4 regions of the Streptomyces capillispiralis genome follow, and region 4 is predicted to be linked to each of the others. Evidence: riboswitches for the same ligand, from Rfam matches in the RefSeq annotation. Region 4 holds a riboswitch; each other region holds the start of a gene.

Region 1 (3,963 bases), 1.1 Mb from region 4:
ACCTGGCCCTCACCGTCCTCGGCGGCGGCGAGTCCTCCCGGCTCTACAACCGGCTGGTACGGCGCGACCGCACGGCCGTCGCCGCCGGGTTCGGCCTGCTCCGGCTGGCCGGGGCGCCCTCCCTGGGCTGGCTGGACGTGAAGACGTCCGGCGACGTGGAGGTGCCCGTCATCGAGGCCGCCATCGACGAGGAGCTCGCCCGCTTCGCCGACGAGGGCCCCACGGCCGAGGAGATGGAGCGCGCCCAGGCCCAGCTGGAGCGCGAGTGGCTCGACCGGCTCGGCACGGTCGCGGGCCGCGCCGACGAACTGTGCCGGTACGCCGTCCTGTTCGGCGACCCCCAGCTCGCCCTGACCGCCGTCCAGCGCGTGCTCGACGTGACGGCGGAGGAGGTGCAGGAGGTCGCGAAGTCCCGCCTGCGCCCCGACAACCGCGCGGTGCTCGTCTACGAGCCCGTCGCCCCCGAGGCCGAGGACACCGAGGAAGCCGCCGCAGTCGCCGGCACCGACGAGAACGAGGAGGCGGCCAAGTGACCGAGCTCGCCACGATGGACTTCCACCCGCAGCCCCAGGCGGGCGAGGCCAGGCCCTGGGCCTTCCCGGCCCCCGAGCGCGGCACGCTGGACAACGGCCTGACGGTGCTGCGCTGCCACCGCCCCGGCCAGCAGGTCGTCGCCGTGGAGGTGATCCTCGACGCGCCCCTGGAGGCCGAGCCGGCCGGCCTCGACGGCGTCGCCACGATCATGGCGCGGGCCTTCTCCGAGGGCACCGACAAGCACTCCGCCGAGGAGTTCGCCGCCGAACTGGAGCGCTGCGGCGCCACCCTGGACGCGCACGCCGACCACCCCGGGGTCCGCCTCAGCCTGGAGGTCCCGGCCTCACGGCTCGCCAAGGGCCTCGGACTGGTCGCGGACGCCCTCAGGGCGCCCGCGTTCGCCGACAGCGAGGTCGAGCGGCTGGTCCGCAACCGCCTCGACGAGATCCCGCACGAGCTGGCCAACCCCTCCCGCCGCGCGGCGAAGGAGCTCTCCAAGGAGCTGTTCCCGGCGAGTTCGCGCATGTCGCGTCCCCGCCAGGGCACCGAGGAGACGGTCGAGGGCATCGACTCGGCGGCCGTGCGCGCCTTCTACGAGCAGCACGTCCGCCCCGCCACGGCGACCGCGGTGGTCGTCGGTGACCTCACCGGCATCGACCTGGACGCGCTGCTCGGCGACACCCTGGGCGCCTGGACCGGCTCCCCGGGCAAGCCGCGCCCCGTCCCGGCCGTGGTCGCCGACGACACCGGCCGGGTCGTCATCGTGGACCGCCCCGGCGCCGTCCAGACGCAGCTGCTGATCGGCCGCATCGGACCCGACCGGCACGACCGCGTGTGGCCCGCGCAGGTGCTCGGCACCTACTGCCTCGGCGGCACCCTCACCTCCCGTCTGGACCGCGTCCTGCGCGAGGAGAAGGGCTACACCTACGGCGTGCGGTCGTTCGGGCAGGTCCTCAGGTCCGCCCCGGACGGCACGGGCGCGGCGATGCTGGCCATCAGCGGCTCCGTCGACACCCCGAACACCGGTCCCGCCCTCGGCGACCTGTGGACGGTGCTGCGCACCCTCGCCGCGGAAGGACTGACCGACGCGGAACGCGACGTCGCCGTGCAGAACCTCGTCGGCGTGGCGCCGCTGAAGTACGAGACCGCCGCGGCCGTCGCGAGCACCCTGGCCGACCAGGTCGAGCAGCACCTGCCCGACCACTACCAGGCGGACCTGTACCGGCAGTTGGCCGCGACCGGCACCGTGGAGGCCACCGCGGCGGTCGTCAAGGCCTTCCCGGTGGACCGCCTGGTGACCGTCCTCGTCGGGGACGCGGCGCAGATCAAGGCGCCCGTCGAGGCCCTCGGCATCGGGGAAGTCACCGTCGTTACGGCCGAGTAGCGAGCCGCGGAGGCGCACACGCGCGTGAGGCCCTGGTGACACGCGAGTCACCAGGGCCCACTCATGCCCGAATTGCGACGGAGGATGCCCGTCTGCCCTGTGGGATGCGCTACAAAAGCCGTGATCCGCTTGGGGATCGAAAGATCTCCCGCTTAGCGTCTTCCGGGCTGTTCGTCGGGCAGTGCGCCGCACCCGCGGCAGCGGACAGCCATCGCCGAGTCCCCGTACGGCGCGAGCCAGGGGAGCCGGGGACCCACCGTAGTCCCTGGGGTGAATCGGACGCCCGCGCGTGTCGTGAGGGAGTCCGTAGGAGACCTTCCTGCTCCGAACCCGTCAGCTAACCCGGTAGGCGAGAGGGAAGGAAAGGACCAGCCTCCACATGGCGTTCACCCGCGCCTCCGGGAAACACCGTCGTCCGAGCCGGACGCAGCGCGGCACCGCCCGCGCGGCGGGCGTCGCGGCGCTCGCCACCTCCGGCGTCGTCGGTTCCCTCGCGGCCCCCGCGCTCGCCGCCGGACCGGCCGCCGCACAGACCGGCCTCACCCCCGTCGTCACCCTGGGCGACGCGGTCGCCGACCGGATCGACGCCCAGGCGGCCGCCCAGCACGAGGCCGCCCGGGAGGCCGCCGAGGCCGCCGCGCGGAAGGCGGCCGAGCAGGCCGCGCGCGAGAAGGCCGCCGAAGCGGCAGCCGAGGCCCGAGCGGAGAAGGAGCGCGCCGCGCGGGAGGCCGAGCGCAAGCGTCTCAACACCTTCGTCTCCCCGATCGCCGGCTCCTACGTGTCGACCGGCTACAAGAGCGGCGGCGCCGTCTGGTCCTCCGGCAGCCACACCGGTGTCGACTTCCACGCCGCGAGCGGCACCCCGGTCCGGTCGGTCGGCATCGGCACCGTCGTCGAGGCCGGCTGGGGCGGCGCCTACGGCAACCAGATCGTCATCAGGATGAACGACGGCACGTACACCCAGTACGGTCACCTGTCCTCCCTCGGCGTCTCGGTGGGTCAGCAGGTCACCGCAGGGCAGCAGATAGGCGTCTCCGGCGCGACCGGCAACGTCACCGGCGCGCACCTGCACTTCGAGGCCCGTACGACCGCCGAGTACGGCTCCGACATCGACCCCGTCGCCTACCTCCGCGCGCACGGCGTGAACCTCTGACACCCGCGGCCGGCCGCCCGCGCGGCGGCCCCGCTCACCGTGGCCCCGGCTCCCGAGCCGGGGCTTTCGGCGTTTCAGCGGGCCGCTTGTCCAAAAAATACGCATGGTTTCCGTACCCCCTTCGGAAAATCCCGCTGATTTCAATAGAGTCACGGAACACACGTCGATCTTCGACGTTTCACGGGGATTAAGCCGGAGGTCGGTCATGCGTATTCCCGCGCACTCGGTGTGCACGGCGATCCGGGACGACATCGTCGCGGGTGTCCACGAGCGCGGCAGCCGGCTCACCGAGGAACTCCTCGCCCGTCGTTACGGCGTCTCCCGCGTCCCCGTCCGGGAGGCCCTGCGCACGCTGGAGGCCGAGGGCTTCGTGGTGACCCGGCGCCATGCGGGCGCGTGCGTGGCGGAACCCACCGAGCAGGAGGCCGCCGACCTGCTGGAGATGCGCCTGCTGCTCGAGCCGCTCGGCGCCTCCCGCGCGGCACAGCGCCGCACCGAGGCCCATCTGAAGGTGCTGCGCGGCTTGGTCAGGCTCGGGCAGGAACGCGCCCGTCAGGGCAACAGCGAGGACCTGCGCTCCCTGGGCGGCTGGTTCCACGAGACGCTCGCCCAGGCCTCCGGCAGCCCGGCGCTGGCGTCGACGCTGACCCAGTTGCGGCACAAGATCGCCTGGATGTACGCCACCGAGGGGCCGCCCGACCCGGTCGAGTACTGGGCGGAACACGGCGCGATCGTGGACGCCGTGGGGCGCGGCGACGGCGACCGCGCGCGGGCCGTCACGGCGCTGCACACCGAGCGCGCGAGCGCCGCGCACCGGCTGCGTCTCGCCCCCGGCGGCGAGCGGGCCGGCCGCACGGACCGTGTGAGGAACTCGCAACATCCCGTAAACACG
Region 2 (3,963 bases), 2.5 Mb from region 4:
CCCTTCAGCGTGCGCGACGCCAGCGACGCCAGCCGCGGGCGGGCGCGGACGAAACCGTGCGCCCGGCGCGCGGGCTCGCGGCCCAGCCAGTGCAGCGCGGCCCCCACGCCCGGGCGGGTCACCGCCCCTTCGTGGACGGCGAGTTCGCCGGTCTTCAGCGAGTCCTTGTACTCGGCCGGCCCGCGCCCCAGGTCGAGCAGGCCGATGCCCTCGGCCGCCGCCGCCTCGGCCATCCGCAGATGCAGCACCAGACCGGGCGAGAACTTCGCGAACTCCGGGTCGTACGCCGGGAACCAGCAGGCCAGGACGGTGGCGGAACGCAGGCCGAAGTGCGCGGCGACGGGTCGGTCGCCGGCGTAGAGCACCGACAGCGTGCCCGTGCACTGCGGCGCCCGGGTCTCGGCGAGCCGCCCCACGAGCCGGGTGATCCACTCCCGCGCGAAACGGTCCCGGCGCCCCGTCCTGCGGTACTGCGCCGACTTCCATTCCATGAGGGCGCGCAGCGCGGCCGGGTCGCGTTCGTCGAAGACGAACCGCACCGGTCCGGCCTGCCGGCCGAGCCTGCGCTCCTTGGCGAGGGTGGTCTTGAGGAACTTGGGCGACTGGGTGCGCAGCACCGACTCGTAGGTCTCGTAGCCCTTCTCCACGTCGATGACGTAGGTGGCGTGCTCCTCGGCCGCGTACGGCACGAACAGCCCCTGCCCGGCCTCCAGGTTGTCGAAGGCGAAGCTCGACAGCGAGCAGGCCCGCAGCAGTTCAGCGGTCTCCGGGGTGTGCCCGGGGCCCAGCACCGCGCCCTGGCAGTCGGACACCCCGAGCCCTATCGCCCGGCCCTGTCCCAGCGCGCCCCGCTCGTACGGCAGGAAGCCCGCCGGTTCCGCCCCCTCGTACAGCACCGCGATCCTGGCCTGCGGCCGGACCCGGCCGACGGCGGTGGTGAACTCCGGTTCCATGAACGGATTGCGTGGTGCGTCCGTCGCGGCGCGCAGTTCCCGCCAGCGCTCCCGTTCCCCCTCGCCGAGCTCCTCGGGCCTCAGCACGCGCATGCGTCCACTGCTCACCTGACCCCCCGATCAAGTCCCCCCTGGACCCTTGGAAGGTACCGCCCGGGAGCAGGTGGACGGTAGATAGCGGAGCATGTTCTTGCCAAACGGGGAAAGAGGTCCGCACCGTCCTCAACCAGTCCGTACCCGGTGATGGCGGAACGCTTCTCTAGCGTGACGGACGCGGTCGCGCAAGCGGTTCCGGGCGATGTGAGGCGGACCGTCGTGTTGTCCGTATTCTCTGATCATGGCCGCACCCACCGCATATTCACTCATCGCCACCGATCTGGACGGGACGCTGCTGCGCGGCGACGACACCCTCTCCGACCGGTCCGTCGCCGCGCTCGCGCGGGTGGCGCGGGCCGGTGCCGAGCACCTCGTGGTGACGGGGCGCCCGGCCCCCAGAGTGCGGCCGCTCCTGGACGACCTCGGCAGTACGGGGCTCGCGGTGTGCGGACAGGGCGCGCAGGTGTACGACGCCGGCGCGGACCGCCTGCTGTGGTCGGTCACGCTGGACCGGGAACTGGCGGAGACCGCGCTCGGCAAGATCGAGGCCGAAGTGGGGGAGGTGTACGCCGCGGTCGACCAGGACGGGGTCGACGGGCTGACGCTGATCGAGCCCGGCTATCTGATGCCGCACCCGACCCTGCCCGCCGTACGGGTCGAGCGGCGCGGTGACCTGTGGGACCGGCCGATCAGCAAGGTGCTGCTGCGTCACGCCCGGCTGTCCGACGACGCGTTGGCGGCGGCGGCCCGGTCGGTGGTCGGTTCGCTGGCCACGGTGACCATGTCGGGGCCGGGCACGGTGGAGCTCCAGCCGTGCGGGGTCACCAAGGCGACGGGGCTGGCGCTGGCCGCCGAGCACCTGGGGCTGAGCCCGGAGCACGCCCTCGCCTTCGGCGACATGCCGAACGACATCCCCATGTTCGACTGGGCGGCCCGTGGCGTCGCCATGGCCAACGCCCACCCCGAGCTGAAGGCGGTGGCTGACGAGGTCACCGCGTCGAACGAGGACGACGGCGTGGCCGTCGTCCTCGAGCGGCTGTTCGGCGGCCCGTCCGGGCCCGTCCGCCGGCGGGCGGCCCAGGACCTGTCCGGGGACACGGCCCGGGACGTCCCCGGGCCGCGGTCCGGATCCGCGCCTCAGTACGCGCCGAAGACGTTGTCGATCGAGCCGTAGCGGTCGGCGGCGTAGTTGCAGGCCGCCGTGATGTTGGCGACCGGGTCGTACGGGTCGAAGGGGGTGCCGGGCACGTGGTACGCCTGGAAGGTCGGGTCGATGACCTGGAGCAGGCCCTTCGACGGGGTGCCGGCGGCGGCGTTCGAGTCCCAGAGGTTGATGGCGGCCGGGTTGCCGGAGGACTCGCGCATGATGTTGCGGTGGATGGCCTCGTAGCTGCCCGGGATGCCGTGCTGCGCCATGACGGACAGGGACTCGCGGATCCAGCCGTCGAGGTTGTCCGGGTAGGCCGTGGTGGCCGTGGCGGCCGTCGTGGTCTGCGCGGAGGCGCTGGTGGCGCCGAACAGCGGCAGGGCGACCACGGCGACGCCGGTACCGGCGACGGCGAGGGAGCGGACGAGGCGGCGGGCGCCGGAGCGGCGGTGCTGACCGTGTGCGGGCATGTCTGGGTTCCTCTCCTACGCCTGCGAGGTGAGCTGTCGGGTTCGGGCGGGAGAGTGCCCGGCCGTGCCCCTGAGGGCACGGCTTCACCCCTAGCCGTTCCGGCGCGATGGCCGGCCCGGCGACTTACCTGGGTCCCCCGCTCCTGCCGTGCGTGAGTTCGTCGTTGGGTGTGGTGCGGGTGGCGGCAGGACTGGGCGTCCACCCGGCAGGCCCGGAACGTATGCGAGAGCACATGTCGGGAACAAGTGTGGGCATCACCCGGTATGCCGTTTGATCTTCCAATGGGGGGTTTGGGGTGCTTGATCCTTTGCTGTCGCCAAGGGTCAACTCGGCGCCGGGGCGCGGGCGGACGCGGGAGCGGGGGTGTGGTGGACGCGGTGCCGCGCGCGTGACTCACTTCACTGATCACGCGCCGGTGGAGCATTGCTCACCAAGCGGATTCCGCTTGGTATTTACGGCAAATCGGGCGGAGGGGCGGGCAGGATGGTGCGCGTGCCGAAGAGCGGGCCGAGGAATGGGTCGAGGAGCGGGCCGGGGAGCGGGCCGGCGGGCGGGGTGAGGAGCGGGCCGGGGAGTGGGCCGGGGAGCGGTCGAGGGGCGGGGGCGGCGGCCGTGTCGGGGAGTGGATCGACGCGCGGCGGAAAGTCGGAGAATGTCCCTTGTGATCAACCGATCAAAATCACTCCGCCCCTGATCCCGTATCGCCCGGCTTGTGACCCTGGGTGCTGGCGGTGATCGAAACGTGACCGGATACGCTGACTTGAGTGATGGCAGCGACCTATCGACAAACCGTGTAATCGCCAGTAGACACCAGCAGACAGGAGACCCCTCGTGACCGTCGTCGGGCCGTTCGGGCTGAGCGTGCGGGACCAGGTTCTGGAAGCCGATGTCCAGGCCGGATTGACGGCTGTCGAGGAGGGGCTGCTCGAGGCCACCAAGAGCGAGGTGCCCTTCATCACGGAGGCCGCCCAGCACCTGGTGCGGGCCGGCGGCAAGCGGTTCCGCCCGCTGCTCGTGATGCTCTCCGCCCAGTTCGGCGACCCCTACGCGCCCGGGGTCGTGCCCTCCGCCGTCGTCGTGGAGCTGACCCACCTGGCCACGCTGTACCACGACGACGTGATGGACGAGGCCGAGGTGCGGCGCGGGGTGGACAGCGCGAACGCCCGCTGGGGCAACTCCGTCGCGGTCCTCACCGGCGACTTCCTCTTCGCGCGGGCTTCCCACATCCTGGCCGACCTCGGTCCCGAGGCGGTGCGGGTGCAGGCCCAGGCGTTCGAGCGGCTGGTCACCGGGCAG
Region 3 (3,963 bases), 3.7 Mb from region 4:
GAGGACCTTCCAGCCCTCCCAGTCGTCCTCGAACAGCGGGTCCTCGATGGAGACGAGCGGGTACGCGTCGACGAGCTCCGCGTAGTACTCGGTCATCTCGGCGGCGCTGCGCTCCTTGCCCTCGAAGGTGTAGACGCCGTCCTTGTAGAACTCGGAGGCGGCGACGTCGAGGGCGAGGGCGATCTGCTCGCCGGGGGTGTAGCCGGCTTCCTTGATGGCCTCGAGGATGAGGTCGAGGGCCTCGCGGTTGGAGCCGAGGTTCGGGGCGAAGCCGCCCTCGTCGCCGAGGCCGGTGGCCAGGCCCTTGCTCTTCAGGACCTTCTTCAGCGTGTGGTAGACCTCGGCGCCCCAGCGCAGGGCCTCGGAGAAGGACTCCGCGCCGATCGGGGCGATCATGAACTCCTGGATGTCCACGTTGGAGTCGGCGTGCGAGCCGCCGTTCAGGATGTTCATCATCGGCACCGGCAGCAGGTGCGCGTTGGGGCCGCCCAGGTAGCGGAAGAGCGGCAGGTCCGACGCCTCGGAGGCGGCGTGGGCAACGGCGAGCGAGACACCGAGGATGGCGTTGGCGCCGAGGGAGCCCTTGTTGTCGGTGGCGTCCAGGTCGAACATCGCCTGGTCGATCAGGCGCTGCTCGGTGGCGTCGTAGCCGACGAGCTCCGGGCCGATCTGCTCGATGACGGCCAGCACGGCCTTCTCGACGCCCTTGCCCAGGTAACGGTTGGCATCGCCGTCACGGAGTTCGATGGCCTCGAAGGCGCCGGTGGAGGCGCCGGACGGGACGGCGGCACGACCCGTGCTGCCGTCGTCGAGGCCGACCTCGACCTCGACCGTGGGGTTGCCTCGGGAGTCCAGGATTTCCCGGGCTACGACGACGTCGATGGACGGCACGAGCATCTCCTTCTTGGATGTGACGCGGGTGGGCGGGACCACGGTGGGTCCTGCGAGTCCGAGCCTAACCGGCTCCGGGCGATCGGCCAGCCGGTCGACCGCCCCGTGGACAGAACCGAGCGTAAATTGTTTCCGAACGGAACAAAGCCGAATCCGGAAACCCGCGCGAAAAAACCCCGCCCCGGTGCGTACGGGGGGAGACGCACCGGGGCGGGGAGCAGGGGGCTGCCGCTTACTTGAGGTGCAGCTGCTGGCCCGGGTAGATGAGGTCGGCGTCCTCGACGATGTCGCCGTTCAGGTCGAACAGCTTCGCCCAGCCGCCCTCGACGCCGTGCTCCTCGGCGATCGTGCTGAGGGTGTCACCCTTGACGACCTTGTACTCGCCGTCACCCTTGGCGACCTTCTTGCCGGTCGGGGTGGTGACGGTCTTCTTCTCCGCCTTCTGCTCGGCGGCCGGGCGCTCGGCGGAGCGGGAGGCCTTCTGCTCGGTCTCGCGGGTCTCGGCGGAGCCGGTGCCCTGGCTCTCGGTGCCCTGCGCGGAGCCACCGCCGCTGTACGGGGTGTTCGACAGGTTCACGCCGCAGACCGGCCAGGCACCCTTGCCCTGGCCCGCGAGGACCTTCTCGGCGATCTCGATCTGCTGGGCCTTGCTGGCCCGGTCGGCGGAGGCGGCGTACGCGGTGCCGCCGTACGCGGCCCAGGTGGAGGCGGAGAACTGCAGACCGCCGTAGTAGCCGTTGCCGGTGTTGATGGACCAGTTGCCGCCGGACTCGCACTGGGCGACGGCGTCCCACTCGGAGGCGGTGGCGGCGGAGGCGTTGCCGGCCGCCATCAGCGGGGCGGCGACGGCGGCACCGACGACACCGGTGACGGCGATGGCGCGGGTGGCCTTGGACGGACGGCGGTGCTTGCCCTTGCCGGAAAACAGCATGGTTGATCCCCTCACCGACGCCTGCGAGGTGAGCTGTCGGGTTCGGGCCGGTTGAGTTGCCCGGCCACGGCTCTCACGAACCGCGGCTTCACCCCAAGCCGAGCCAGCCACAACTGCTGGGCCCGGCACTTACCTTGGGTCCCCCGCTCCTGCCTACGGCGCATGACGCGACGACTGTTCCCGGGCCGCCACTGGCAGGATTCGGCGTTGCGGCGGCCGGGGCCCGCATTGGCGAGCGGTCTCGACCGTAGGCACGTGATCGGCGGAATGACAAAGACGATCAGGGCTTCTGAGACCTATCTCTCACAGCCTTTAAATCGGACATTCGCCGCGAATCATGACGCCAACTGCCGCCGTGCCCAGGCGTTTTCGGGCGTCACTTTTCGCCCGGTTCGACCCCGACAGCGAGCTCCTGGCCCGGCAGGATGAGGTCCGGGTCGGTGCCGACGACCTGCTCGTTCTCCGCGTACAGGGCGCGCCACCCGCCGTCCAGCTCAAGGGAGTCGGCGATGGACGACAGGCTGTCCCCGGTGCGCACGGTGTAGGAGCCGTCGGCGGCGTCGCGCGAGGCGTCGTCGCCGCGCGAGGCGTGCCGGCCGGACGACTCGGACGTACGGTCCTCGGTCACGCCCTCCTCGGCGCTGCCGCCGCGGTGACGGCCGGAGCCGGTGCCCTCGGTTCCGGTGAGGCCCGAAGAGCCGTCGGTCTGCCCCAGCTTGTCCGACTCGTCGGTCTTCGGGGTGGCCGAAGCGGAGGGGGAGGTGCCGGTGTCGGTCCCGACGGAGGCGTCGGCGGACGCGTCGGCCGTGCTCTCCGGGCTCTCCGCGCCCTCCGGGGACTTCGAACCCTCCGTGGCGTCCGCGGTGGACGACGGCTCGGACGTGGGCGACGGCGAGGAGGAGGCGGACGCGTCACCGGAGTCCGGCGATCCGGACGGGTCCGGCGTCGAGTCCTCCGCGACACCCGTGTCGATGTCGACCGACGCCGAGTCCTGGTCCAGGCCCGCGAGCAGGCCGCAGGTGCGCCACGCGCCGACGCCCTGGTCGGCGAGGACCCGCTCGGCCACGGCTATCTGCTGGCCCCGGCTGGCCTGGTCGGCGCTCGACGCGTAGTCCAGGCCGCCGTAGGCCTCCCAGTCGTCCTGGGTCAACTGCAGGCCGCCGTAATAACCGTTGCCGGTGTTCTGGCTCCAGGAGCCGCCGCTCTCGCACTCCGCGACGCGGTCCCAGGTCGCGCCGTCGGCCGCGCTGGCGCTGCCGGCTCCGAGGAGCGGGATGGCGATGGCGGAGCCGGTCACTCCGGCCGCGACGAGAAGAGCCGGAGCCTGGCGGGGGCGGCGGTGCCGACCGTTCCCGGAGAGCATGCGGGAGACCTTTCGCGAGACAGCGATGACCCGCGCGGCGAGTGAAGCCGAAGGGCCGCGCTGATGGGTGAACGTATCGGCAGAGGATCACTTGTCACAAGTTCATGCCGCGCAGATCACGTGAAGATCACAGAGTTGAGGGCGAGTCATGTTTGCGCTGGTCCGCTCCGGGGCACTGGGCGCGGCGGTCGGCCCTCAGGTGTGCGCAGGAGTGAACTCCACCGGCAGCGTGCGCAGTCCGCGCATGATGAGTCCGCCGCGCCACCGCAGTTCGGCCGGTTCCACGGCGAGCCGCAGATCCGGCAGCCGGGTCAGCAGCGTGGCGAGCGCGGTCTGCCCCTCCAGACGGGCCAGCGGGGCGCCCAGGCAGTAGTGGATGCCGTGGCCGTATCCCAGGTGCTGGTTGTCGCGGCGGCCGAGGTCGAGCACGTCCGGGCCGTCGAACCGCTCCGGGTCCCGGTTGGCGGCGGCGAGGACGACGAGGACCGGGTCGCCGGCCGCGACGCGCTGTCCGCCGATGGTGACCGGCTCGGTGGCGAACCGCCAGGTGGCGAGCTCCACGGGGCCGTCGTAGCGCAGGAGTTCCTCGACACCCGTCTCCAGCAGTCCCCGGTCGCCCGCGGCCAGGGCCCGTTGCAGGCGCTCGCGCTGGCCGGGGTGGGTGAGCAGGGCGTAGGTGCCGTTGCCGATGAGGTTGACGGTGGTCTCGAAGCCGGCGAACAGCAGGATGAAGGCCATGGCGGCGGCCTCGTTCTCGGTGAGGTGCTCGCCGTGGTCG
Region 4 (3,963 bases):
ACCTGGACCCTGCCCGACCGGGAGCACTGGCGGCTGTCCCAGCTGCACGGCCGCTGGGCCGCGGAGTCCCGGCTGGCCCGCTCCCCGCTGACCTACGGGGAGAAGGTCATCGGCAGCCGGCGCGGTCACACCGGGCACCAGCACCTGCCGTGGGTCGCGCTCGACACCGACGCGACCGAGGAGCGGGGCGAGGTCTACGGCTGCGCCCTCGGCTGGTCGGGGTCTTGGCGCATCGGTGTGCACCGCCTCCCCGACGCCCGCGTGCAGATCACCGGCGGCGCGGGGCACGACGACTCCGGCCTGCTGATGCTCGGCACCGGCGAGACGTACGTCACGCCGGTCTTCGCGGGCCTGTGGAGCGACGGCGGCTTCGGCGGCGCGAGCCGCGCGTGGCACGCCTACCAGCGGACGTTCGTCGTCCCCGACGCGGACCGGGACCGGCCGGTGCTCTTCAACTCCTGGGAGGCCACCGGCTTCGACATCGGCGAGGAGCAGCAGCGGGCGCTCGCCGAACGGGCCGCCGCGATGGGCGTCGAGCTGTTCGTGGTGGACGACGGCTGGTTCGGCGCGCGCACCGGCGACCGGGCAGGACTGGGCGACTGGACGCCCAACCCCGACCGCTTCCCGGGCGGCCTGAAGCCCCTCGCGGACCATGTGCACGGGCTCGGGATGCGGTTCGGCATCTGGGTCGAGCCGGAGATGGTCAACCCCGACAGCGACCTGTACCGGGCGCACCCCGACTGGGTGCAGTTCCAGCCGGGGCGCCGGCGCACGGAGTTCCGCAACCAGCTCGTCCTCAACCTCGCGCGCGACGACGTGCGGGAGCACCTCTGGCGCCGGCTCGACGCGCTGCTCTCCGGCGCCCCCGTCGACTACGTGAAATGGGACTTCAACCGCTGCTTCACCGACGCGGGCTGGCCCGACGACCCGTATCCGCAGCGGCTGTGGACCGACCACGTGCGCGGGCTGTACGCCCTGCTGGACCGGCTGCGGGCGGCCCACCCGGGGGTGGCCTTCGAATCCTGCTCGGGCGGCGGCGGCCGGATCGACCTGGGTGTCCTCTCGCGTACCGACCAGGTGTGGACCTCGGACAACACCGACCCCCTCGACCGGCTCGCCATCCAGCACGGCTTCAGCCAGCTCCACCCGGCCCGGGTCATGGCCGCCTGGGTCACCGACAGCCCGAACGCGATGCTCAACGGCCGGGTCAGCACGCTGCGCTTCCGGTTCGTCAGCGCGATGGCCGGAGTGCTGGGCATCGGCGGTGACCTCGCGCGGTGGAGCGGAGAGGAGCTCGCCGAGGCGCGGGAGTGGGTCGCGCTCTACAAGGAGATCCGGCCCGTGGTGCAGCGCGGCGACCTGTACCGGCTGCGTCCGCCGGAGGGCGGGCTGAGCGCGGTGCAGTACGTCCTCGGCGACGACACCGTCGTCCTCGCCTGTCTTCAGGCGCAGCACTACGGGGAGCCCGTGCCCGCGCTCCGGCTGCGCGGCCTCGACCCGGCCGCCTCGTACGAATGCCTCGAAACGGGCGAAGTGCACCGTGGTGCCGTCCTGCTGCACCACGGGCTGCTCACCGGTCTGCGGGGGGATCTGGACGCCGCGGTGTTCCGGCTGAGGCGCCTGTGATTGGATGATTAGGTCGTTCTGTCCGATTAAGTAGCTTCGGTATAACGTGCCCCGAAAGAAAGGGAGATGGGGAGGGGGTGCGTGAGCATCGTCATATCCGTGACGATGTGTTGTCGCCATGTTCACGTAATTTCGAGCAATGGCAAGGGAATTCGGCGCGGAATCGGAATCCCGGTCGACGCTCGGTGACGTCCTTTCCGTCCGTGGATCACGGAAAAAGGCATACCCGGAGAACCTCGCGCTTGTCCCTTCACGTCCGGGTCGCTTACGTTCGCCACCGATCCGGACGGACGCCTAATCCTGCCGCCGCCCGGAGCCCGCACACACTGACCCGTGTACGGCAGGAGCGGGGGACCCACAGGTACGACTGCCTGTTCCGGTCTCCGGAACGGCTTGGGGTTAAGCCGCGCGAAAGCGCGGCCGGGCATCTCCAGTCCGAACCCGACAGCTCACCTCGTAGGCGCCGGAGAGGAAATCGTCATGCCCGCGAAGGGTAAGCACCGCCGTACCAAGGCCCAGCGTTTCACCCGCTCCATAGCCGTCGCCGGAACCGGTGGCGCCGCGCTCGCCCTGCCGCTCCTCGGCGCCACCGGCGCGCACGCCGCCACGCCGCAGGCGGCCCCCGAGAAGGCCGTCCAGTCCCTTTCCGCGGCCGGCCAGAAGGCCGCCGCCCAGAAGAGCGACGACGCCCGCACGTACACCGTGAAGGCCGGCGACTACCTCGCCAGGATCGCCGAGACGCAGGACGTCGACGGCGGCTGGAAGAAGCTCTACGCGGACAACCGCGAGGTCGTCGGTGACGACCCGTCGCTCATCCACCCCGGTCTGAAGCTCTCCCTCGACGGCGAGGCCGCCAAGAGCGCGCCGGAGAAGTCCTCTTCCGCCGACCCGGCCGCTTCCGCCGAGCCGAAGGCCGAGAAGCCCGCCGCGAAGCCGTCCGAGCAGCCCTCGGCGGACACCTCCGCGCAGCAGACGACCACCGACCAGGCCGCGAACACCTCCGGTCACAGCTCCCCGGTGCCCGGCGGATCCCTCGGCACCGCCTACAAGGTGGCCGGCAGCATGTGGTCCAGCGGCTACCACACCGGTGTCGACTTCGCCGTCCCGACCGGCACCTCGCTGAAGGCCGTCGGTTCCGGCACGGTCGTCTCCGCGGGCTGGGCCGGCGCGTACGGGAACCAGGTCGTCATCAAGCTCGCCGACGGCTACTACGCCCAGTACGCCCACCTGTCCTCGCTGTCCGTCTCGGCCGGCCAGACCGTGAGCGGCGGCCAGCAGGTCGGCCTCTCCGGCTCCACCGGCAACTCGACCGGCCCGCACCTGCACTTCGAGATCCGCACCACGCCGGACTACGGCTCCGACGTCGACCCGGTCTCCTACCTCCGCTCCAAGGGTGTCGCCATCGGCTGACCCCGAGCGAACCGCCTGACACGCCGCCGAAGGCCGGACCCCGATCCCCGGGTCCGGCCTTCGCCGTATTCCGTAGTTGGCCAACATTTTGAGAGTGTCTTATCTCACCGACCGTCAACCCATTCCTACGGTCGCGTAGGTCACATTCCAAGGTGAATCATGAGCGGTTGTGGCAGACGATTCGAAGAATGACAGCAGAACAGTGATCGGGTCGTACGTGGCGGTGGGGGACAGCTTCACCGAGGGCGTCGGCGATCCCGGCCCCGACGGGGCGCTCGTCGGCTGGGCCGACCGGTTCGCCGTGCTTCTCGCCGACCTCCGGCCCGAAGGCGACTTCCAGTACACGAACCTCGCGGTGCGCGGAAAACTGCTGGACCAGGTCGTGGCGGACCAGGTGCCCCGCGCCGTCGAACTCGCCCCCGATCTCGTCTCGTTCTGTGCGGGCGGCAACGACATCCTCCGGCCGGGCAGCGACCCGGACGAGGTGGCCGAGCGTTTCGAGCGGGCGATCGCCGCGCTCAGCGCCGTGTCCGGCACGGTGATGGTGACGACCGGCTTCGACACCCGCGGCGTCCCCCTGCTCAAACACCTGCGCGGCAAGATCGCCACGTACAACGGGCACGTACGGGCCGTCGCCGACCGGTACGGCTGCCCCGTGCTCGACCTGTGGTCCCTCAGGAGCGTCCAGGACCGCAGGGCCTGGGACGCCGACCGGCTGCACCTGTCACCCGAGGGGCACACCCGCGTGGCGCTCCGCGCGGGCCAGGCCCTGGGCCTCCAGGTCCCCGCCGACCCGGAACAGCCCTGGCCGCCCCTGCCGCCCCGCGGCACGTTCGAGGTCCGCCGGGACGACGTCCACTGGGCCCGCGAGTACCTGGTGCCGTGGATCGGCCGCCGGCTGCGCGGCGAGTCCTCGGGGGACCACGT

Evidence for each region. Region 4 has a riboswitch for cyclic di-AMP ahead of FHX78_RS03685 (M23 family metallopeptidase). Riboswitches for the same ligand answer to the same signal wherever they lie in the genome.
Region 1: it holds a riboswitch for cyclic di-AMP, as region 4 does, so the genes downstream of both, FHX78_RS08210 (M23 family metallopeptidase) here and FHX78_RS03685 (M23 family metallopeptidase) in region 4, are expected to answer to the same signal.
Region 2: it holds a riboswitch for cyclic di-AMP, as region 4 does, so the genes downstream of both, FHX78_RS14215 (transglycosylase SLT domain-containing protein) here and FHX78_RS03685 (M23 family metallopeptidase) in region 4, are expected to answer to the same signal.
Region 3: it holds a riboswitch for cyclic di-AMP, as region 4 does, so the genes downstream of both, FHX78_RS20200 (transglycosylase family protein) here and FHX78_RS03685 (M23 family metallopeptidase) in region 4, are expected to answer to the same signal.

The regions. Positions count from the first base shown of each region.
Region 1 is NZ_VIWV01000001.1:2,037,407-2,041,369, reverse strand. Features, by position in the region: gene FHX78_RS08220 (M16 family metallopeptidase) at 1-533, shown strand, start outside; gene FHX78_RS08215 (M16 family metallopeptidase) at 530-1,918, shown strand; cyclic di-AMP (ydaO/yuaA leader) riboswitch at 2,121-2,285, shown strand; gene FHX78_RS08210 (M23 family metallopeptidase) at 2,298-3,071, shown strand; gene FHX78_RS08205 (GntR family transcriptional regulator) at 3,277-3,963, shown strand, end outside.
Region 2 is NZ_VIWV01000001.1:3,392,955-3,396,917, reverse strand. Features, by position in the region: gene FHX78_RS14225 (GNAT family N-acetyltransferase) at 1-1,046, opposite strand, end outside; gene FHX78_RS14220 (HAD family hydrolase) at 1,291-2,223, shown strand; gene FHX78_RS14215 (transglycosylase SLT domain-containing protein) at 2,187-2,666, opposite strand; cyclic di-AMP (ydaO/yuaA leader) riboswitch at 2,670-2,840, opposite strand; gene FHX78_RS14205 (polyprenyl synthetase family protein) at 3,499-3,963, shown strand, end outside.
Region 3 is NZ_VIWV01000001.1:4,644,061-4,648,023, reverse strand. Features, by position in the region: gene eno (phosphopyruvate hydratase) at 1-891, opposite strand, end outside; gene FHX78_RS20200 (transglycosylase family protein) at 1,124-1,822, opposite strand; cyclic di-AMP (ydaO/yuaA leader) riboswitch at 1,826-1,993, opposite strand; gene FHX78_RS20195 (LysM peptidoglycan-binding domain-containing protein) at 2,199-3,185, opposite strand; gene FHX78_RS20190 (cytochrome P450 family protein) at 3,381-3,963, opposite strand, start outside.
Region 4 is NZ_VIWV01000001.1:931,833-935,795, reverse strand. Features, by position in the region: gene FHX78_RS03690 (alpha-galactosidase) at 1-1,626, shown strand, start outside; cyclic di-AMP (ydaO/yuaA leader) riboswitch at 1,941-2,104, shown strand; gene FHX78_RS03685 (M23 family metallopeptidase) at 2,107-3,036, shown strand; gene FHX78_RS03680 (SGNH/GDSL hydrolase family protein) at 3,239-3,963, shown strand, end outside.